DNA from 2 places in the Massilia sp. UYP11 genome. Region 2 is predicted to be linked to the other one. Evidence: predicted binding sites of a transcription regulator. Region 2 holds the regulator's gene; the other holds the start of a gene.
What was found. Region 2 encodes FNR, which switches genes on or off when oxygen is low (the NO sensors DNR and NnrR bind a similar motif). Its sites were predicted from a motif close to TTGATNNNNATCAA; they were not measured.

Region 1: ABIB38_RS14195 (agglutinin biogenesis protein MshI) is a predicted target of FNR. The motif match lies at 8,183-8,196, and genes of this name have one in related genera.

Annotation. Positions count from the first base shown of each region.
Region 1 covers NZ_JBNDJE010000009.1:50,221-60,842, reverse strand. The annotation lists gene ABIB38_RS14235 (hypothetical protein) at 1-221, opposite strand, end outside; gene ABIB38_RS14230 (TonB C-terminal domain-containing protein) at 279-1,667, opposite strand; gene ABIB38_RS14225 (tetratricopeptide repeat protein) at 1,795-2,826, opposite strand; gene ABIB38_RS14220 (ExeA family protein) at 2,823-3,713, opposite strand; gene mshL (pilus (MSHA type) biogenesis protein MshL) at 3,713-5,515, opposite strand; gene ABIB38_RS14210 (hypothetical protein) at 5,527-5,874, opposite strand; gene gspM (type II secretion system protein GspM) at 5,871-6,563, opposite strand; gene ABIB38_RS14200 (hypothetical protein) at 6,560-7,207, opposite strand; gene ABIB38_RS14195 (agglutinin biogenesis protein MshI) at 7,204-8,136, opposite strand; gene ABIB38_RS14190 (type II secretion system protein) at 8,350-8,811, opposite strand; gene ABIB38_RS14185 (type II secretion system F family protein) at 9,009-10,241, opposite strand; gene ABIB38_RS14180 (GspE/PulE family protein) at 10,258-10,622, opposite strand, start outside.
Region 2 covers NZ_JBNDJE010000002.1:608,723-619,344, forward strand. The annotation lists gene ABIB38_RS06170 (hypothetical protein) at 1-456, opposite strand, end outside; gene ABIB38_RS06175 (hypothetical protein) at 453-893, opposite strand; gene ABIB38_RS06180 (formate dehydrogenase subunit gamma) at 903-2,006, opposite strand; gene ABIB38_RS06185 (hypothetical protein) at 2,016-2,258, opposite strand; gene fdh3B (formate dehydrogenase FDH3 subunit beta) at 2,255-2,938, opposite strand; gene ABIB38_RS06195 (formate dehydrogenase subunit alpha) at 2,954-5,773, opposite strand; gene ABIB38_RS06200 (formate dehydrogenase) at 5,791-6,006, opposite strand; gene ABIB38_RS06205 (TorD/DmsD family molecular chaperone) at 5,993-6,676, opposite strand; gene fnr (fumarate/nitrate reduction transcriptional regulator Fnr) at 6,875-7,636, shown strand; gene ABIB38_RS06215 (transporter) at 7,742-8,557, opposite strand; gene ABIB38_RS06220 (SDR family oxidoreductase) at 8,658-9,704, opposite strand; gene ABIB38_RS06225 (penicillin-binding protein 1A) at 9,923-10,622, shown strand, end outside.

The DNA of each region.
Region 1 (10,622 bases), on a different contig from region 2:
TGGGTTTCCTTGTCCGAGCACAGCACGACGAGCAGATTGCTGACCATCGCCGCCTTGCGCTCGCCATCGAGCGCGACGATGATGGCCTCGGCCTGCTGGCGGCGCAGCACGACCTGGGCGATCCCGGCGCCGGCCACCAGGCAGCCATTGGCCGACGAGAACGCCGACTCGCGGCGCGTATGGGCTGCATTCAGGGTAAATCTCCCACAGGTCGGCGGCATCAAAGTGATATCACGTTAGGATCACTCGGTGTTCTTGTCAAGAAACTTCGATGACACTTACTGCAAGCGCACGGCGACGTCGAACAGCCAGGTGCGACGGATCTCGACCACGTCGTACTGGCGCGCCAGCGCCGGCGGGAATGGGCCGTAGGGCGCCTGGCTCGCGATGATCCTGCGGATGCCGTCATCGATCGCCGCCACCCCGCTCGAGGTCTCGAAGGTGATCTTTTCCACCGAACCGTCGGCGCGCACCGCCACCGTCACGACCGGCTGGACATGCGGCTGCTTCACCGCGTCGCGCAGCATGTCGAGCGTCCCGTTCAACTCGATCTTGCGGCCCATGGCTTGCGCATACAGGACCAGGTCCTGATTGGGGTCGGCGCGACCGAACAGCCAGCCGCGGCGCTGGCCACTGACCGTGGGCTGCGGCATGCCCGGCACACCCGGCGCACCGACCGCGGGGTCGCGCCCGGCGCCCTCACGGGCGAGTTGCTCGGCGATCGCGCGCAGCCGTTCGGCGCGCGGCGCCAGTTGCGCGGGCGGGCCCCGGTCGGTCGGCCCCTGTTGCACCGCCGCCTGGCTGGCCTGCGCCTGGCTTGCCCGTTCGCGTTCGCGCTGCGCTTGTTCCAGCCTTGCCTGCTCCTGACGGGCGTGTTCCTGGCGGGCCTGCTCCTGCCGCGCCAACTCCTGCCGCGCCAGCTCCCGCTGGATTGCCTCCTCGCGCCGCGCCGCTGCTTCTTGGTCCTGCCGCTCCTGCCGCTCCTGCCGCTCCTGCTGCTCCTGCTGCTCCTGCTGCTCCTGCTGCAAGGCAGCGAGACGGTCGGCTTCGAGACGCGCCGCCGCGGCCCGCTCCTCCTCCTGCTGCCGGGCCAGCGCATCGAGCCTGGCCTGCTCCTGCCGCGCCTCCGCCACCTCGCGCTCGCGCGCCTCTGCCACCGCGCGCGCGCGCGCCTCCTCCCGTCGCTGCGCCGCGATCCGCCCGGCCTCCACGCGCGCGCTCGCCTCGCGTTCGGCCTGCGCCCGTGCGAGCGCGATCAGCTCGACCTCGCGCGCCTGCTGCGCAGCCTGCCGATCGGGCGCGGATTCGGGCTGGGATTCAAGCTCGGATTCGGGCTCGGGCGCGACTTCGGCCCTGGCGACGGCATCGCTCCGGGATACGGCCGGGGCGGCGGCCCTGGCTGGCGCCTGCATGGGCGCGTCGACTCGCGGGACAACGGCGGCCGGCCTGGGCGGGGCGGGAGCGGATGCGGCGGCAGATACGGGCGAGGATGCGGATGCGGGCGCCGCCGCGGCGGGTATGGCGGGCGTCAGCACGATCTGCAGGTCGCTCGCCGCCAGGCGCCGTTCTTCCCACGGGAAGCGCAGGCCCGACAGCCCGAAGACATCGCCCTGCATGGGAATGCTCAATAACAGCACGTGAAGCAGCACGGACAGCGCTAACGCCATGCGCATGCGCCATGGCGCCGCTAAGGGGACGGACTGCGTCGATGTGGCCACGTGTGTTGTGCGAAAAGATGCCGGGGATGAAACGAACCCGGCGATGCTATCACAACAACAGGAATTGCCGGCCGCGCTAGCGCTCGAGCTGTCCCAGGCGGCGCTCGACGAAGGCCGTCAGTTCGGCGGGCGCCAGCGTCCCGCTGGCAAGCGCCTGCCGGAACGCCGCCACCGCCTCGGCATCGCGCTTCTCGGCCTGCAGCGAGATGCCCAGGCCCATCCACCATACGCCGTTGCCCGGCGCGGTGCGCAGCGCGGCCTGGTAGTGCCCGGCCGCTTCGCGATGACGGCCTTCGCGCTGCAGCACGCCGGCCAGGAAGGCGTGGTATTCGCCATTGCCTGCCGCATGCGGCAGGGTGCGCATCAGGGTGTCGAGCGCCGGACCGCCCCGCTCCAGTTGCAGGCGCGCCAGCAGCATCGCCAGCGACGGCTGGCGCGCGTCGAGGGCGAGCGCCGCGTGCAGCTGGCGCATCGCTTCTTCCGGCCGTCCGGCCTCGATCAGCAGACCCACCAGGGTTTGCCGCGACGGCTCATGGCGCGGATCGATCGTCAAGGCGGCCTGCAGGGTCGCGACGGCCTCGGTGACGCGGCCATCCTCCAGCGCCAGCAGGGCGCGCCGGTAGGCGTTCTCGGTGCGCTGCGCCGCCGTCTCGCTGTGGCCGCCCACGGCGGCGCTCGCCGTCGGCGGGCGTGGCGCGGGTGCGACCCGGGCGCCCCCCCGCGCGGCGTCCTTGCGCGGCGCCGATGGGGCCGGCGCGGGCTCGGGTTCCAGCTCCGGTTCGGGCTCCGGCTCCGGCTCCGGCGGCGGCGGCGGCGGTGCAACATCGACCACCGGCACCGGCGCGGCCACCGGCAGCGCGAGCGCTACCGGCTGCGCAGGCGCCGCTACCGCCGCAACCTGCGGCGCCGGCGGCTCGCCCATCGCGCGCCAGCCGATCAATCCGGCCGCGGCGACGGCGATCAGCGCCCCACCCGCCAGCGCGCCGCGCAGCCACGGCGCGCGCGCTTCGCGCGGCGGCGCCAGGCGCACGTCGGCGGGCAACGGCGCGGCGCCGGGCTGGCCGGCGCGCGCGTCGAGGTCCTGCAGCATCTTGTTAATCAGGCTCATGGCGCCAGCGTCCATGCCAGGGCCGCCGCCGCGCCGGCGACGAGCGCGCCCCCGGCAAGCCAGGTCCGGATCGTGCGCGTCACGCCCACCGTGTCGCGCGCGGCGATGGCCACGTGGCTGCCGGCCACCTGCTGCTTGCCCTGCCCGTAGCTGAGCATCAGCGCCTTGTGCGCCATGATGTTGACCAGGCGCGGCACGCCGCCGCTCGCCTTGTACAGGCCGCGGATCGCGGCGCCCGTGAACAGGCGCGCGCCGCCGAAGCCGGCCACGCGCAGGCGGTGCGCCACGTAGAAATCGAGGTCGTCGCGGCTCAGGGGGCCGAGGTGATAATGAAAGGTGATGCGCTGGGCCAACTGGCGGATCGCGTCGAGTTCGAGCTTGCGGTTCAGCTCCGGCTGGCCGAACAGCACGATCTGCAGCAACTTGCGCTTCTCGGTCTCGAGATTGGTCAAGAGGCGCAGCGCTTCCAGGCTTTCGACCGGGATCGCCTGCGCCTCGTCGAGACACAGCACCACACGCAAGTCCTGGCCGGCCAGCTCGAGCAGGCGCAGATTGATCGCCTTGAGCAACTGGTGCTGATCGACGTCGCGCGCGAGCGGGATCGCCAGTTCGTCGGCCAGCGCCAGCATCAGCGTGCGCGGCTCCAGATAGGGATTCGGGATGTAGGCGGTGACGAAGCCCTCGCCCAGCGTGGCCATGAACTTGCGGCACAGCAGCGTCTTGCCGGTGCCGACTTCGCCGGTGATCTTGATGAAGCCTTCGCCGCCGCGCGTGGCCACCAGCAGCGTATTCAGCGCTTCCTGCGAGCGCGGGCTGCCGAAGAAGAAGCTGGTGTCGGGCGTGATCCCGAACGGCAGCTCGCGCAGGCCGAAGTGCGTCGCGTACATCAGTCCGCGCCCAGGGTGCGACCGCGGCTGCGCGGGTCGAGCTGTTCGATGCGGCGGCCGGCGTCGAGCATGTCCTGGCTCCAGTCGCTCGCCCCTTCGACGATGGTCGGCTTGATCAGCACCACCAGCTCGCGCTTCTGGCTCATGCGGTTCTTGTTGCGGAACAGCTGGCCCAGCAGCGGGATCCTGTCGGCGCCCGGCAGCTGGTCGGTGTCGCCGCTCGCGGCCTGGCGCATCAGGCCGCCGATCGCGACCACCTGGCCGTCGCGACCGCGCACGATGCTGTCCAGCTCCGAGGTGCTCGACGCCGCCAGCGGCAGGCGCAGGGTGCCGCCCGAACCCAGGTCGACGTCCTTGTTGACGGTCGTGACCTGGCTCACCGACGGGTGAACATGCAGCAGAATATTCCCTTTGTCGTCGATCTGCGGCGTCACGTCCAGCACCACGCCCGAGAAGAACGGCTGCACCGTGACGCTCGGGCTGACGATGGTGGTGTTGTTGCTGGTGCTGATGTTGTTGGTGATGCCGGTGACGAAGAATTCATCGGTGCCGATCTTGAGCACGGCCTTCTGGTTGTTGACCGCCGCGATGCGGGGGCTGGACAGCACGTGCACGCTGCCCTGCGACTCCAGGAAGGTGATCAGGGCCGCGAAATTATTGGTCTGGAAGGCGAAGCCGAACAGCGAGCCGGCCGCGTTGGCCGCGTTCGACAGCGAGAAGCCGGTGCTGGCCGACAGGCCCGAGCCGTTGTTGATCGGGGCCGGCTGGCCGCCGTCGAACGGCAGCGGCGCCAGGTTCGCGCCGGGCGAGATCATGCCGCTCGAGACGCGGTTCGCGGTGCCGCCGCGGAACGAGGCGAACGAGGCCCAGTTGATGCCGCTCTGGTAGCTGTCGGAGAGCTCCACCTCGAGGATCTTCGCTTCAAGGATCACCTGGCGGTCCACCGACAGCTGGGTCGCCTTCAGGTAGGCGTCGACATTGCGCAGTTCGTCGGGCATGGCGCGGATCACCAGCACGCCGGACTGCGGGCTGACCACCACGCTGCGCCCGCCCTCGAGCGTGCCGACGATGGCGGCGATCGATTCCTTCAGGTCCTTCCAGAAGTCGTTGTCGGAGCTGGTCTGGACGTCGGTGCTGTTGAGCTGGCGCTGGCCATTCTGGCCGTTGCCGTCCTGGCCGTTCTGGCCGTTCTGGCCGTTCTGCCCGCCCCCGTTGCCGAGGCCCTGGCCCATCGCGCCGTTGTTGCCGTTGTTGTTACCGGCGTCGGCCACCGAGGTCGACGACACGCGCAGGTTCGACATGCCGCGTCGCTGGGCGGTCAGGTAGTTCACGTGGAACATGCGGGTCTGCATCGTCAGCGGACGGATGCTGATGCGCGCGCCCTCGATCCGGTAGTCGTAGCCGTACATGTCGCGCACGGCTTCGAGCGTCTCGACCAGGGTCACGTCCTTCAGGTTGGCGCTGATGTTGCCGCTCACGTCCGGGTGCACCAGCATGTTGTAGCGGGTGCCGGCCACGATCGAGCGGAAGAACTGCTGCGCCGGCACGTTGTTGAAGGCGACGTTGAAGCGCTCTTCGAGCGCCGGCCGCGCCTTCGGCAACTGGCTGGCCAGGGCCGCGGCCGGCGGCAGCAGCGCATTGGCCACCGCATCGTCGACCGCCGGCCGCGACGCCGGCTGGCTGCTGGCCTTGGCCATCTCCTGGGCGATGGCGTCGTAGGTGGCGTTCGGCGGCGCGCTCTGGCAAGCGCCCAGCAACAGCGCCGCCGCCAGCGCGCAGGGAGTCGCGAAAAGCTTGGTCATGGATTGCCTCGTCATTTGGCGGCGGCTGTCATGCCCGGCAGCGGCGCGTCCATGCGCAGCACCTGGCGCTCGGCGCCGCGCACCAGCACGACCTCGTTGGCGCTGACGCGCGCCACACGCGCGCCCTTGAAGGTCTCGCCCGGACGCACCGTCTCGCCGTCGATCACGGCCACGTGACGGCCGCCCGCATGGCGCGCGATCAGCACCGATTGCAGGCGCGGCCCATCGTCGCCGGCGTTGGCCTCGGGCGCGATCCGGTCCATCCCCGGCGGTGGACGGGTCGGATCGAGCAGCGTCTGCGCGCCGGCGGGGTGGGACAGCGCCAGGCAAGCCAGCGCGCTCAGGAACAGGTTTTTCACAGCTTCATCCATTGTCGGTCCAGGCTCAGGGTGTGCAGGGTGAGCGTCAGGCGCGCGGCGGGATACGCCTCCACGTCGAGCTGCGCGCGGCCCCAGAACATCCGGGTCGGCATCGCATCGAGTGCGCTCATGTAGTCGACCATGTCGAGATAATTACCGCGCACCGTGACTTCGATGCCGTGGCGGTACAGCAAGGGGGCGGGGGCCGGCGCCGACGTTGGCGCCGACGTTGGCGATGACCTCGCCGGCCCCGCCAGCGGCTCGACCGGCAAGGTGCGCATCGACACCAGCTTCAGGCGCCCGTTGGCGCGCAGGATGCCGTCGACCAGTGGGCCCATGCGCTCGGGCGGCACCAGGCCGTGCTCGATGGCCAGCAGCTGGTCGCCGAGCTGGCCCACCTCCTGGCGCAGCGCATTCAGGCGCGTGCGCGCCGGCGCGTCGGGGTCGAGCTGGAAGGCTTGCACGCGGCCCGTGATGGCGTCGTCGATGGCGGCCATGTCGGCGCGCTGCTGGGCGATCTGGCTGCGCAGCGCCTCGCGCGCCGCGTCCATCGGCGAGAGCACCAGCGCGTGGCCGAGGATGGCCAGCAGCGCGCACGCCGCCAGGCACACCAGGGCGCGTTCGCGCAGCGACAGCGCGTCGATGCGCGCACGCAGCTGAAGGATGCGCTCCTTGATTTGCCCGCTCATGGAACAGGTTCCTCGACAAGCGATTGCAGGCTGAATTCGATATAGGGCGCCGGGCGCGTGGCCGGCTTGCCCTCGGCATCCTGCACCTGCAGCGGCGCGGCCTCGCCGATCTGCAGGCTGGCGAACGACTTGCCCTGCATCAGCGGCTCATGGGTCAGGCGATTGAGGTAGCCCGGCACCATGGCCGGATCGACCGTGCGGCCCTTGATGCCGATCTGCGCGCCGCCGGCGCCGATCGTCACGCCGGTCAGCCACAGGCCCTGCGCGCTCTGGCGCGCCAGCGCCTCGAAGTAGCCGGCGAAGCCGCCCGCGGCTCCCAGCTCGCCGCGCGACAGCGCGCCGGTGATGTGGCGCATGGCGGCCAGCCGGCTGCTCGCCTCGGCGGTCTGCGCTTCCAGCGTCGCATCCTTCTGGCGCGGGGTGAATTCGCGGTTGGCCGACGCCAGGCGCGCCTGGCGCAGTTCGAGCTGGGCCGCGCCGCTGTCGGCCTGCCGCCGGAGTTCCGTCGTTTCCATCTGGCCAATGACGGCGAGGATGGCGACGCCGGCGAGCACGGCGCCGACCGCCAGCGCGATGGTGGCGCTCGACAGCGCCTGCTTCTGCGGCTGGAACGCTGGATTGAACAGGTTGATCTGCTGCTTCATGCGCCCTCGCCTTCGCGCAGCGCGGCGCCGATCGCAAGAAAGAAGCGCTGCTGCTGCGCCCGGTCCGCCAGCTCGGGCGTGCGCGACAGGTCGAACAGCGTGGCCAGGTCGAGCGTCTCGACCGGCGTGTACAGGTTGCTCGACAGGTATTCGTCCAGGCCAGTGACGGCCGACGGGCCGAGCACCAGCTTGGCGACGCTGATGAAGGAATACTGGCGCTCGAAATGGTCGAGCGAGCGTTGCAGCTCCAGGGTGATCTTGTCGAAGCTCTGGTGCTTGCGCTCGTGGTCCGCCTCGAGCAGCTGGTCCAGGGTCACGTCGAAGCGCCGCGACAGATACAGCTCGCCGCGATACGACACCGTGAGCAGGCCGCCGTCGTCGCCGAACGACAGCATGGCGACGCCGCGCCCTTCCGGCTCCAGCATGGCCGACACGTTGCGCTGGGCCATTTCGGGGATGTCGATAGCATGCAGGTCGACTTTCGCGTCGAGGAACATCTTCTGGCGCGGCTGGATCACGGTGTTGCGGGCGGCGACCGCGAAAATCGATTGCTGGGCGCGTGAACTGGCGTCCAGCGGGATGTCGAGCACGTCGATGGTCGCCTCGAGCGCCGGGAAATCGAGGATATCCTTCAGGCGCCAGCGCATGGCCGTCTTCATTTCATCTCGCGGCACGTTCGGCGCTTCGACGTTGAGAATCTGGTATTCGCCGCCGGCCAGCAGCGTGACGACGTGGCGCGATGCGACTTGACCCTCGCGCGCCACCTTGTCCAATGCGTCAACGCCAGGGTGGCCAGGGAAGAACTGCATCACGCCGAGAGCCGGCCTCGCATTCGCGTGGCAGTCGACTGTGACGGCCGCCACCCCATCTCGCAGCAAAGCAATGGCTAGCCAGCCATCCTTCTTTTTTGCTCTATTAAACAGGCGCATGCAGGCAGCTAAGGTAGTCGAGACGGTTGCCGGTGGCAGAACTCTCTTGATTATAGACAATGCTACGCGGAAAAATCGCAGAAACTCGCGAATCCTGCAATTGACCGATTCCAGCGTGGCATACGTACATCAGGATAGAAGGAGTTCGTTACCGGGTCGGTTGTCGCGATAAAAAAGCGCTGCCTGGGCAGCGCTTCGATGGTGCCCGATTCGTTATTCACATTTGAGGGGATTCGCCACCGTCACCACAGCGGCGCCGCCACTCTCTGGGGCCGTATAGACGACATTACACGTATCCGCGAGATCTGCAGGCAAGTTCTTAGGCACAACGCGCAAACCCTTGGTGCCGATGGGGGTTGTGGTGAACTCTTCGTCCACACCCGCCGCTCTCGCCATCGTCGCGGCGGTTGGATACCCGTGCTCCATCGCCACGACGTGTCCGCCTTCGACCGTGATCGAGCTGGCGTTATTGATCAGCCACTTGCCATGCAGCATGGCCGACGTCGACACCAGCGAGCCGCGCGCGGCCTGGACTGCAGCTGCGCGGGCATCGCCGCCCAGGCCCGCAAATTTCGGCAGCGCGGTCGCGGCCAGGATACCCAGGATGACGATCACGACGATCAGCTCGATCAGGGTGAAACCACTCTGCGCTTTCTTGTTAAAACTGCCTTTCATTATTTCTTCTCCATGACGATAATAGGACGAGTGGCCATGCTGCCTAGCGCTACACTGCTGCACGATTCTACCGTGAGAACTCGCAACTTTGATGTCTTGGCGGAAAACAGGTCGCCATATTGCAATGTTTCATTGATGAAATTTTAAGTTTCATCGGGCCCGTGCGTGCTTTTTACAACATGGCGCCCGGCCGGCGCTCATTTCGGATGCAGCGCGGCCTGCCCGAGGTCCCACATCGGCATGAAGATCCCCAGCGCCAGGATCAGCACCATCGCGCCGAGGAAGGTGATCAGGATCGGCTCGATCTGGCTCGACAAGGTCTTGAGTTCGTAGTCGACCTCGCGCTCGTACATCTGCCCGATCTCGTCCATCAGGTCGTCGATCGACCCGGTTTCTTCCCCAACCGCGATCATCTGCAGCACGATCGGCGTGAACACGTTCGCCGCGGTCGAGGTGCGCAGGATGCTCTCGCCGCGCTCGACGCCGTCGCGCATCTGCTCGATGCGCGAACTCAGGTAAGCATTGTCGGCGGTCTGCGAGACCACGGTCAGCGCATGCACGATCGGCACCCCGCTGCGCATCGACAGCGCGAAGCTGCGCGCGAAGCGCGCCATCGTGGCCTTGTGGATGATCTTGCCGGCGATCGGCAGGCGCAGCTTGCAGCGGTCCCAGTCCAGCCGCCCCTTCGCGGTGCGGGTCCAGGCGCGAAATCCGAACCAGGCCAGCGCCGCGCCGCCGGCGATCGCCGGCCACCAGGTGACCGTGAAGCTGGAGGTCGCCAGCAGGATGCGCGTCATCAGCGGCAATTCGGACCCGAACGATTTGAACACCGAGGCGAACTGCGGGATGACGAAGATGTTGACCACCACCATGGCGAGGACCATCGCGATCACCACGAAGCCCGGGTAGCGTAGCGCCGTCTTGACCCGCTCGCGCATGTCGCGATCGAACTCCAGGTGGTCGAACAGGCGCAGGAACACTTCTTCGAGGCGCCCGGTCATCTCGCCCACCTTCACCATCGCCAGGTAGAACGGCGAGAAGCATTGGGGGTGACGCATCATGGCCGCCGACAGCTCGCGCCCGGCGTCGAGCGACTCGCGCAAGTCCTTGATCACGCGCGCGAACGACTTGCTGATGGCCGACTCCTGCAACCCGGCCAGGCCGCGCATGATCGGCACGCCCGACTTGAGCAGGGTATGGATCTGGCGGCTGAACAGCTGCACGTCCATCGACGTGACCTTCTTCTCGAACAGGCGTTCGCGCCAGAGCAGGCCCTTGGCGCCGGCGCGCTTGCGGGTGGCGCTGATCTCGATCGGCGTGACGCCGCTGCCGAACAACTGGTCGGCCACGGCTCCGCTGTCCGCGCCCTCGAGCACGCCCGTTACCTGCTCGCCGCGTCCATTGCGGCCCTTGTAGGCGAAATATGGCATCGATCAGTCCCGGGCGTCAGTCGTCCATCTGGTTACTGACCCGCATCGCCTCGGCGATCGTCGAGCGCCCCTGCACCGCCAGGCTCACCGCGTGGCGGCGCAAGGTCTCGCCGCGCATCTCGCCCTGGGCGACCTTGAGGAAATGCCCCGGATCCGGGTGGTTGACGGCGTCGGTGACGGCGCGCGTCATCTCCAGCAATTCGTAGACGCCGGTGCGGCCGCGATAGCCGGTGCCGTTGCAGTGCGAGCAGCCCTTGCCGTGATAAAAGCGCGTGCTCGCGGCCTGCTCGCCCAGTTCGGCGCGCAGCCAGTCGATCTCGTTGGCGGCCGGCCGGTAGTCGACGGTGCAGCTCTCGCAGATCACGCGCACCAGGCGCTGGG
Region 2 (10,622 bases):
CTTGACGTCCTCGCTTGGCCGCGCCGTGCCCAGCTTCTCGCTCTTGACCGGCACTTCGGCCGCGTGCAGCGCACGCGCCCCGCGCGGCGCGGCGGCCGTGGCCGGCGCGGCGCCCGAGGTGCCGGGGGCGCCGCCGGCAGGGGCCGGCGCCGGCACGCCGGCGCCGGCCGGGGTGGGATCGGAGGCGGCGACACCCAGCGGCCCGGTCACGGGCGGCGGCGGCCTGATCGTCCAGCCCTCCTGCGCGGCGCGCTGGCGCCACTGGGCGCTGATCCGGTCCATCGACGCGTGCAATGCGTCCTTGTCCCTGGCCGCCTTGGCGTCGGCCTCGGCCTTCTTCGCCGCCGCGGCCTGGGCCTGGGCCGGCGAAGGCGGCGGCAGGGCCGCCCAGGATGCGCCGGCCAGGCTCAAGCCGAACGCCAGCGCCGGCAAGGCGCGCAATCGCCTGGTCATCATCGTGTCCCTCCTGACTGCCCCTGGGGCGCGGCATTGCTGGCCGCTGGCGCTTCGGTGCTTCCCGGCGCCGGCGCGCTGGGACGATGCTCGCCCGACGGCAGATTGCTGCCTTCCCGCCCGGCGCTAGAGGGCTGGGTGACGCCGCTCGACGGCCCCTGGCCGGTTTCCCGGGTCGCGCCGCCGGTCTCGGCGCCGCTGGTATTGCCGCCCGAGCCGCCGGCGGTGCCCGGCGTGCCGCCGGCATAGGTGGCGTCGGTTTCCGGCCGCGCCGTACGCGCCATGATCTGGCCGCTGGTCATGCCGCCGGCCGAGACCTGGCCGGGGTAGTTGGTCTGGATCACGCCGTTGGCGGCAGGCGCCTGGTCGCGGTCGCAGGCGGCCAGCACGATGGCCGCCAGGGCCATGCCGCCGATCGTCGATGCAGTGCGTCGTTTCATCACCATTCCTCAGTGCGCCGGACCGGGTCGCGGTTGGCCGCCCTGGCCAGGCACCATGTTGCCGTCCTTGTCCATGCCGGGCGGGACGCCGGTCTTCATCTGTTCGTACCACAACCGGTGGTGGGCCTTGGCCCAGTTCTCGTCCACCGTGCCGTAGCGCATCGCCTCATAGGCGCCCGGCGTGCCCCAGGTGCCGATGTACGCGTGGCCCATCGCGGCCGCCATGTACAGCGCCGCGGCGCCCACATGCAGGACGTTGGCCACCTGCATCACGTAGCGGGTCTGGCCGACGGCGAAGTCGAGCACCAGGCCAGTGACCGACATGATCAGGCCCAGCAGCGCCACGCCGCCCCAGAACCAGGTTTTTTCGCCGGCATTGAAGAAGCCCGCCGGGACGTGCTTGTGGCTGACGATGCCCCCGCCCTGCTTGACCCATTGCCAGTCGGCGCGGTTGTAGAAGTTGCGCTTCAGGAAGGTGAGGAACATCAGGATCGAGCACAGGATGAACAGCGGCCCGACGAAGTTGTGCAGGTATTTCGAGATGATCGCCACCCACGAGAACAGGTCGTGCCCCATCCATGGCAGCAGGATCTTCTTGCCATACATGATGATGATGCCGGTGACGCCGAGGGCGATGAAGCTGAAGGCGGTGGCCCAGTGCACCTGGCGTTCCCAGCGATTGAAGCGCTGCAGCTTGCGCCCGGCCTCGGCCACCTGGCTGGCCGGGCCGATCGTGCGGTAGAACACGAAGATCGCCAGCGGCGCCGCCAGCAGGAGGAAGCCGGCGATGCTCGCCAGCGGCCCGTTGCGCAAGTGGCGCCAGGTGTTGCCGCCGCGCTGGACGATGACGTTGCCCTCCGTGCTGCCGTACTGGCCCAGGTAATGGCGGTCCATGTGCACGCGGCCCGATTCGGACTGCAGCAGGCCCGGATCCGGCACCGCCGAATCGGCCTCGATCTGCAGCATGGTCTGCTCTTCGGCATACGCCGGCGTGGCGCGCTCGTTCTTGACGCCGGCCCAGCTGGACGACAAGGCCAGCGCCGCCGCCAGGAACAGCATGGCGCGCAGCGCCAGGAGTGGCGCGGCGCGGGACGCCTTGGTGTTCGCTCGCATGTCGCCTCCTCAGGGGTTGGCCCGGTTGTATTCGTTCTGCTTGCCGTTGCGGTTCTCGATCGTGGCCCACCAGGCCAGCCGGTCGTTGTGGAAGCGGCGCTGGTAGTGGCGATCGTCCTTCTTGCCGGCGTACTCGCCGTGCAGCCACAGCGGGTGCTGGTCCACTTCGAGGCAGCCGGCCAGCAGCACGGCCGGCAGCACGGTCAGCAGGATCGGGACCAGGCGCACCGGGCACGATGTTGAGGGCTTCATGTCGGGAACCTCCGCGGATTGTTCTGCGCATCGCGCAGGTCCTGGTTGACGCGCGGCAAGTTGCCCTCGGCCTTGTACGCGCCGCCGCGTTTCGGCCTGCCGTAGGCGATCTTCCAGCCCCACAGCTGCGGGCCATAGCCGCGCGTCTCGACCCGCTGGCGATAGATGTCGGCGATGATGTCGGCGTCGCCGCCCAGCAGCGCCTTGGTGCCGCACTGCTCGGCGCAGGCCGGCAGCTTGCCTTCGGCGATGCGGTTGCGGCCATATTTCTTGAACTCGGCTTCCGAGGTGTCCGGTTCCGGGCCGCCGGCGCAGAACGTGCATTTGTCCATCTTGCCGCGGTGGTTGAACAGGCCCGACTCGGGAAATTGCGGCGCGCCGAACGGGCAGGCGTAATAGCAGTATCCGCAGCCGATGCACTGGTCCTTGCTGTGCAGGACGATGCCGTCCTCGGTGTGGTAGATGCAGTTGGTGGGGCACACGGCCAGGCACGGTGCGTCGGTGCAATGCATGCAGGCGACCGACACCGAGCGCTCGCCCGGGATGCCGTCGTTGATGGTCACCACGCGGCGCCGGTTGATGCCCCAGGCCAGTTCGTGCTCGTTCTTGCAGGCGGTCACGCAGCCGTTGCAGTCGATGCAGCGCTCGGTGTCGCAGATGAATTTCATTCTTGCTGGCATGTCGGTCTCCTCAGCTCAGGCGCGCACCACGCGGCACAGCGATACCTTGGTTTCCTGCATCATGGTCACGGCGTCATAGCCATAGGTCCAGCCAGTGTTGATGGCCTCGCCGCGCACGATCGGCGCCCCATGTTCGGGATAATGCTGCTCCAGGTCTTCGCCCATCCACCAGCCGCCGAAGTGGAACGGCGCCCATACCAGGCCCACCGGCACGCGCTCGGTGACCATCGCCATCATCTTCATGCGCGCCCCGGTCGGCGTCTCGAGCCACACGTACTCGCCCAGCCTGGCGCCGATCTGGACCGCGTCGCGCGGGTTGATCTCGACGAACATGTGTTGCTGCAGCTCGGCCAGCCAGGGATTGGAACGGGTTTCCTCGCCGCCGCCCTCGTACTCGACCAGGCGGCCCGACGTCATGATCAGCGGGAAGTCTTTCGAAAAGTCGACCGCCTGCACCGATTGATACAGCGTCGGCAGGCGCCAGTGGTTGGCCTTGTCGTCGTAGGTCGGGTACTGCGCCACCAGGTCGCGCCGCGGCGTGGCCAGCGGTTCGCGGTGCACGGGCACCGGATCGGGGAAGTTCCAGACGTTGCAGCGCGCCCGCGCATTGCCGAATGGCGCGCAGCCGTGGGCGATGGCGACCCGGATGATGCCGCCCGACAGGTCGGTCTTCCAGTTCTTGCCATCGGCCATGGCCTGCTCGGCCGGGGTCAGCTCGGCCCACCAGCCCAGTTTTTTCAGGAACACGTGGTCGAACTCCGGGTAGCCGAAGTCCAGCTCGCTGTGCTTGTTGGCCGAGCCGTCGGCCGCCAGCAGGCTCGAGCCGTTATGCTCGACGCCCCAGTTGGCGCGAAACGGCAGGCCGCCCTCGGCCACGCTCTTGCTCAGGTCGTACAAGATCGGCGTGCCGGGGTGCTTCATTTCCGGCGTGCCCCAGCATGGCCAGGGCAGGCCGTAGTAGTCGCCCTTGCACGGGCCGGAATCGGCGCGCAGCGTCGTCGGGTTGAACGTGTGCTTGTTTTCCATGTGCAGCTTGAGCCGCTCGGGCGAGCAGCCCGTGTAGCCGATGGTCCAGCACGAGCGGTTGATCTCGCGCAGGATGTCCTCGATCACCGGCTCGTTGTGCACTACCTTGATGTTCTTGCACAGTTCCTCGGCGAAGCCCAGCTTGCGCGCGAACAGGTACATGATCTCCTGGTCGGTCTTGCATTCGAACAGCGGCTGGATCACGCGCTCGCGCCACTGGATCGAACGGTTCGAGGCGGTGCACGAGCCCTGGGTCTCGAACTGCGACGCCGCCGGCAGCAGGTAGACGCCGTCCGTGCGGCCGTGCATCGCCGCCGTCATGCTCGGATAGGGGTCGATCACGACCATCATGTCGAGCTTCTGCATGGCCGCCTTCATGTCCGGCAGGCGGGTCTGGCTGTTCGGCGCGTGGCCCCAGTACAGCACGGCGCGCAGATTGCTCGGCTGGTCGATGAACTGGTTCTGCTCGTTGACCGCGTCGAACCAGCGCGACACCGTGATTCCGGGCTTTTCCATCAGCTCACGGGAACCGTAGCGCGACTTGATCCATTCGTAGTCGACGCCCCAGACCGCGGCGAAGTGCTTCCAGGCGCCTTCGGCCAGGCCGTAGTAGCCGGGCAGCGAATCGGCATTGGGGCCGACGTCGGTCGCGCCCTGGACGTTGTCGTGGCCGCGGTAGATGTTGGCGCCGCCGCCCGGGATGCCAATATTGCCCAGCACCAGTTGCAGGATCGACAGCGCGCGCACATTGGCGGTGCCGACATGGTGCTGGGTAATGCCCATGCACCAGACCACCGACGAAGGACGGTTGGTGGCCAGCATCTCGGCCGCCATGCGCACGGCCGATTCCGGCACGCCGGTCACGTCCGACACCTTCGCCGGCGGCCACTTCATGACCTCGGCGCGCACGTCCTCCATGCCCCAGGTGCGCTCTTCGATGAACTTCTTGTCTTCCCAGCCGTTATTGAAGATATGCCACAGCATGCCCCACACCAGCGGAATATCGGTGCCGGGCCGCACGCGCACGTAGTGGTCGGCGAACCGCGCGGTGCGGGTAAAGCGCGGATCGATGACGATCATCTTGGCGCCCAGCTCCTTGGCGTGCAGGAAGTGCAGCATCGAGATCGGGTGCGCCTCGGCCGGGTTGGATCCGATGAACAGCACCGCCTTGCTGTAGTGCAGATCGTTGAACGAGTTGGTCATCGCCCCGTAGCCGAAGGTCTGGGCCACGCCCGCGACCGTGGTCGAGTGGCAGATGCGCGCCTGGTGGTCGCAGTTGTTGGTGCCGAAGAACGACACCCATTTGCGCAGCAGGTAGGCCTGCTCGTTGTTGTGCTTGGAGCTGCCGATCACCATCAGCGCATCCGGCCCCGCGTCCTTGCGCAGCTGCAGCAGCTTGTCGCCGATCTCGTCGATCGCCTGGTCCCAGGAGATGCGCTGGTACTTGCCGTTCACCAGCTTCATCGGATAGCGCAGGCGGTGTTCGCCGAAGGCGTGCTCGCGCACCGAGGCGCCCTTGGCGCAGTGGGCGCCCATATTGATGGGCGAATCGAAGGCGGCCTCCTGCCGCACCCAGACGCCGTTGGCGACCACCGCGTCCACCGAGCAGCCGACCGAGCAGTGGCTGCATACGGTGCGCTTGACCTCGGTGGGCACCGGGGTATTCGGCACCGGATCGGCCTGGGCCGCTTCGATCACGTTCAGCGGCAGGTGGCGCGCCAGGGCGCCGGCGCCGGCGGCGACGCCGGCCCCGACCAGGAAGTGGCGCCGCTTCAGGGCGCTGTCGCGCGTAGACTTGACCAGTGACATGGGATACCTCGGCTTGCCTACCAGTAGGCGGCGGTCTCGTAGTAGCGGCGGATGTGCTCCGTCTCGTGGTAGCCGCGCTTGACCCTGGGGTCGGGCGCCGCCGGGGCGGCCTCCAGGGCCGCGCTTGCCGGGGCGGCGGCGGCCACCGCCAGCGCGCCCAGCGGAGCCGCCTTCAGGAAGCAGCGCCGCGCCGGATCGGGCTGGCCCGGCGTCTGTTGGTCATGCTTGCTCATCGGTCTCCCCTTCCACTTCAAAGCTTTCCGCCTCGATTGCCAGGAATGCCTGCGCGAAGCGCGCGACCAGGCGGTAATAGTTGGCGCCGTCGGCAGCGGCGATGTCGTCCAGCGCGCGCATGCACCAGCCGCCGATGTGGGCCTCGAAGAACCGCCGCTGCAGCGCCAGCGGCTGGCGCCGGATGCCGGGGGCGCCGGCGGCCAGCACGCGCATGGTCTCGCACAGCGCGCCAAGGTGGTCCTCGAACTCGCCCCGGCCGCGCATGCGCGCGAGGCCAAGCCGCGCCAGGTCTGCGCGCAGCAGCGCCAGCGGCGTGTCGTTCATGTAGCCGGCCAGGTAGCGCGAGCCATACGGGTCGACCGGCGGCGTGCCGATGCTGACGAAGAGCGCGTTGAATTCAGCGTGGACGGTCTCGGCGTCCATGACGCCGGACGCCAGGGTCAATGGCTCCCACGCGCGTTCCAGCGCCGGATCGCCGCCCTCGGCCAGGATCGGATCGCTGGTGGCGAGCGCGGCGAGCAAGGCGGCGTCGGGCGCCGCGAGGAGCAGGCGCGAGAGCAAGGCGTAGAGGTCGGCCCTGGCCTGGTCTTCGCCGCTGGGCGGTGCGGCCGGCGCGGCAACCGCGAAGAAGGCGGTATCGGCGGACCCGCTCGCACTTGAAGATGACACTGTCGATCACTCCAGTTGTCCAAGTTGTGGACCAAGTGTAGACGCCGATTCATATCGAGCGCGCACAGTTGCGGCCAACGCATTCCGGCAGCGTGCATCACAATTCTTGCAAGAAATTCGACGAGCGGCAGTGCAGGAGGATCAGCCAGGCAAGGCGTCTATAATTCCCGGTGTGCCGAACAACAACGACCATTCCTGATGAGCCAGCCCCTGCCCCGGCAAGCCGAGCCGCACCTGAACCTCCATGCGCTCAAGTCCTGCGCCCAGTGCAGCATGCACCGGTTGTGCCTGCCGATGGGCCTCGACGACGCCGAGATCGATCGCCTGGACCAGATCATCGGCCGGCGCCGCCGGCTCGCGCGCGACGAGCGCCTGTACGGCGTGGGCGAGCCGTTTCGCAACCTGTACGCGGTGCGCTTCGGCCACTTCAAGACCAGCCTGGTGAACGCCGCCGGCGCTGCCCACATCACCGGCTTCCAGATGGCCGGCGAACTGCTGGGCATGGACGCGATCAGCGGCACCCACCACTGCGACGCGGTGGCGCTGGAAGACTCGGAGGTGTGCGAGATTCCATTCACGCGGCTGGAAGACCTGTTCGGCGAGGTGCCGACCCTGCTGCGTCACTTTCACCGCATCATGAGCCAGGAAATCACGCGCGAGCAGAACGTCATGCTCCTGCTCGGGAACATGCGCGCCGAGCAGCGCTTCGCCGTATTCCTGGTGAACCTGTCGGCGCGCTACGCCACCCGCGGCTATGCCGCCGACCGCTTCCAGCTGCGCATGTCGCGCGAAGACATCGGCAACTACCTGGGCCTGACCATCGAGAGCGTCAGCCGCCTGCTGTCGCGCTTTCGGAAGCAGGGCTGGCTCCACGTCGACAGGCGCGAAGTGACGCTGCTCGATCCGGTCAAGCTCAAGGCGCTGGCGGCCGGCACCGACGCCTGCAGCCCGATGGCGTGAAGCCATGACGCCGCGGCTCTCTTGCGAGCTGCACCTGCGCAGTGACGACCGCGTGCGCCGGGGCGATCGGCTGCACCGCGGATGACCGATGCAACCGCTGCGGCCTCAGCGTCGCACCGATAACCCGAACGCCAGGCCCAGATCGGGCGTATGCCGATTCAGCCCATGCACCACCATCGCATCGACCTGGCAATTCCTGTTCAGTCGCCAGCTCACGCCCGCGTCGACCTGCACCCGATCGCAGCCATGCGACGCCGAGGCGATCTGCGGCGCCGCCACTTCAAAAAATCCCTGGACGCGTTCAGTGAATTTCTTGCCCAGCGACGCCGCCAGGATTGCGTAGCGGTAACGCGCGCCGTCATCGTCCACATCGGCGCCGGCGCCCGGCGTCACGGCCAGCGACCAGCCGTTTGGCAGCTCCCATTCCGCTGCCAGCACCATCTGCGGCAGGACACCCTTGGCCCGCAGTGCCGCGCTGCCGGTCGGCAGCGCGATGGCGCCGATCAGCCCCAGCGCAGGACGCACGCCCTCGCCGTCGGCAAAACGCCATTTGAATCCGATCGACGTGGCGTTCCAGCCCGCGCTCGTGGTGCGTGCGCGCGTCGCCGGATCGACGGCGTGCTCGATGCTGCGGCCGTCGGTCTCGACGCGCAGTTCCGTCGTGTCTCCCAGGCCGATACGCAGCAGCGCCGGCGTGCTCAAGGTGCGCACGTGCAGGTCGTCGTTGCGCTGGCGAGCCCAGTCGACGCCGATCTCGAGCTGCAAGCGGCCATGGCCGACCACCTGGCTGGAGTTGGCGACGTCGGGGCGGTCGGGATTGATGGCGTCGCCGTCATCGGCGAGGGCCGCCCCGGCACTGCAAGCCAGCACGAGGAGCGCTGCCTGACGGCGCGGGCGCGTAAGGGATGGTGGAAAAATCATGCGGTCGGATAGGCGAGATTGGACACAGGATGCGAAGGCAGGGCCGGCGCCGTCGCAACCCGGCCATTCTACGCCGTCGGCGCCCGCGCCAGCTACACCGTCAGGGCAGCCATTTTGCAGCGCGCAGCCGCTCGAGGGCGGTGACGATCGTCGCGCCGGGCTCCACCGCTTCGGTAAACCCGGCGCGCCGGATCTTGCCCATGTCCGACACCATGTCGAACTCGGTATTGAACACGAAGTCGCCGAACCACCAGCCGACCTGCTTCTCGAAAGGCATCGACTGCAGGCCGTGGCGCTGCACGATGCGCTCCCACGCCGCCGCCTTGAGCGGCATCTGCCTGGCCAGCGAGAATGGCTGCGTGGGTCCCACTTCCATGTCGAAGGCCGCCGCCACCTGGCGCCACACGCGCTCCCAGCGGAACGGTTCATTGACCAGGTTGAACGCTTCGCCGCGCGCCGCCGGATCGAGCGCCGCCCAGACGCTGGCGCGCGCCATCCAGTCGGCATCGGTGGTCTGGGCCAGCACCCCCGAATACACCTTGTCGGTTCCCGGGAAGCGCAGCGGCGCGCCGGCGTCCTTGCTGAGCGCGGCGAACATGCCCATTACCATCGCGATATTCATCGGATTGCCGGCGATGTCGCCCACCACCACGTCGGGCCGCAGGATCGACCATTCGAGCTCGCCGGCGGCGGCGCGCTCGCGCAGCAGGTCTTCCTGGGCATAATAGAAGTTGGGCGTCATGTGGCGCGGGTCGTCCTCGTAGAACGGCGCCTGCGCGTGGCCCAGGTGCACGCCGTACACCTTGGCCCCTTGATAGTGCACCACGCGCTGCAGCGGGGCGCCGACCGCCTTCAGGCCGTCGAGCAGGTTGCGCAGCATGCCGGCGTTGATCCGCTCCTCGTCGAGCAGGTCGGTCCCGCCCTTGAGCGCGGCGTAGAACACGTGGGTGGTATCGCGCGCCGCTTCCAGGGCGCTGGCGCTGGCCTGGGCGTCGGTCAGGTCGGCCTTGACGGTCTCGACGCCGTCCACGAAGGTGCGCGGCAAGGCCCGCACCTTCCAGTCGGGTCGTCCGTGCAGCTCGCGCACGACCGCATGGCCGATGATGCCGCTGGCGCCGACGACCAGTGCGCTGTATTTGGTGTTCATCCATCTCTCCTGATTAAAATCGACTGGCGCAAGGATACCCGTTCCGTGCGACCCGCGTCGGCCCCTGCCCCGAATGCGCCGCCCACCGACGGCGCTACCAAGGTAGCGCCAGACGCTGCGCTCTGGGGCATGTCGCGCTACCTGGGCCTTTGCGCATGACCCGGGCGGCGCGCGACAGTAAGATCGGCCGCGTTCGACCAACCGTCCACGAAGCCGTCATGAAATCACCCCGCTCCCTCGTCATCCTGTTCTGCTCCCTGCTGCTCGCGACCGCCCCTCGCGTGGCCGGCGCCTCCATCCTGCCGGAGGTCCCCGACATCAAGGCCGTCACCGACTACCGTCCGAAGATCCCGCTGCGCGTGTACACCGCCGACCAGGTCCTGATCGGCGAATTCGGCGCCGAGCGGCGCGAGTTCGTCCCCGTATCCAGGGTGCCGGCGCTGCTCAAGGCGGCCGTGCTGGCGATCGAGGACACCCGTTTCTACGAGCACGGCGGGGTCGACTGGATCCGCGCGCTCGGCGCGGCCAAGGCCAATATCGGCGACTTCGGCAGCCAGGGCGCCTCGACCATCACGATGCAGGTGGCGCGCAACTTCTTCCTGTCGCGCGACAAGACCCTGCCGCGCAAGCTGCGCGAGGTCGCCCTCGCCTACAAGATCGAGCAGGCGCTGTCCAAGGACCAGATCCTCGAGGTCTACCTGAACCAGATCTACCTCGGCCAGCGCGCCTACGGCTTCGCCAGCGCGGCGCGCACGTATTTCGGCAAGCCGCTGCCCGAACTGTCCCTGGCCGAGATCGCGATGCTGGCCGGCCTGCCGCAGAACCCTTCCAGCAGCAACCCGGTATCGAATCCGCAGGCGGCCCGCAAGCGCCAGCAGGTCGTGCTGGGGCGCATGCGCGAACTGGCGCTGATCACCG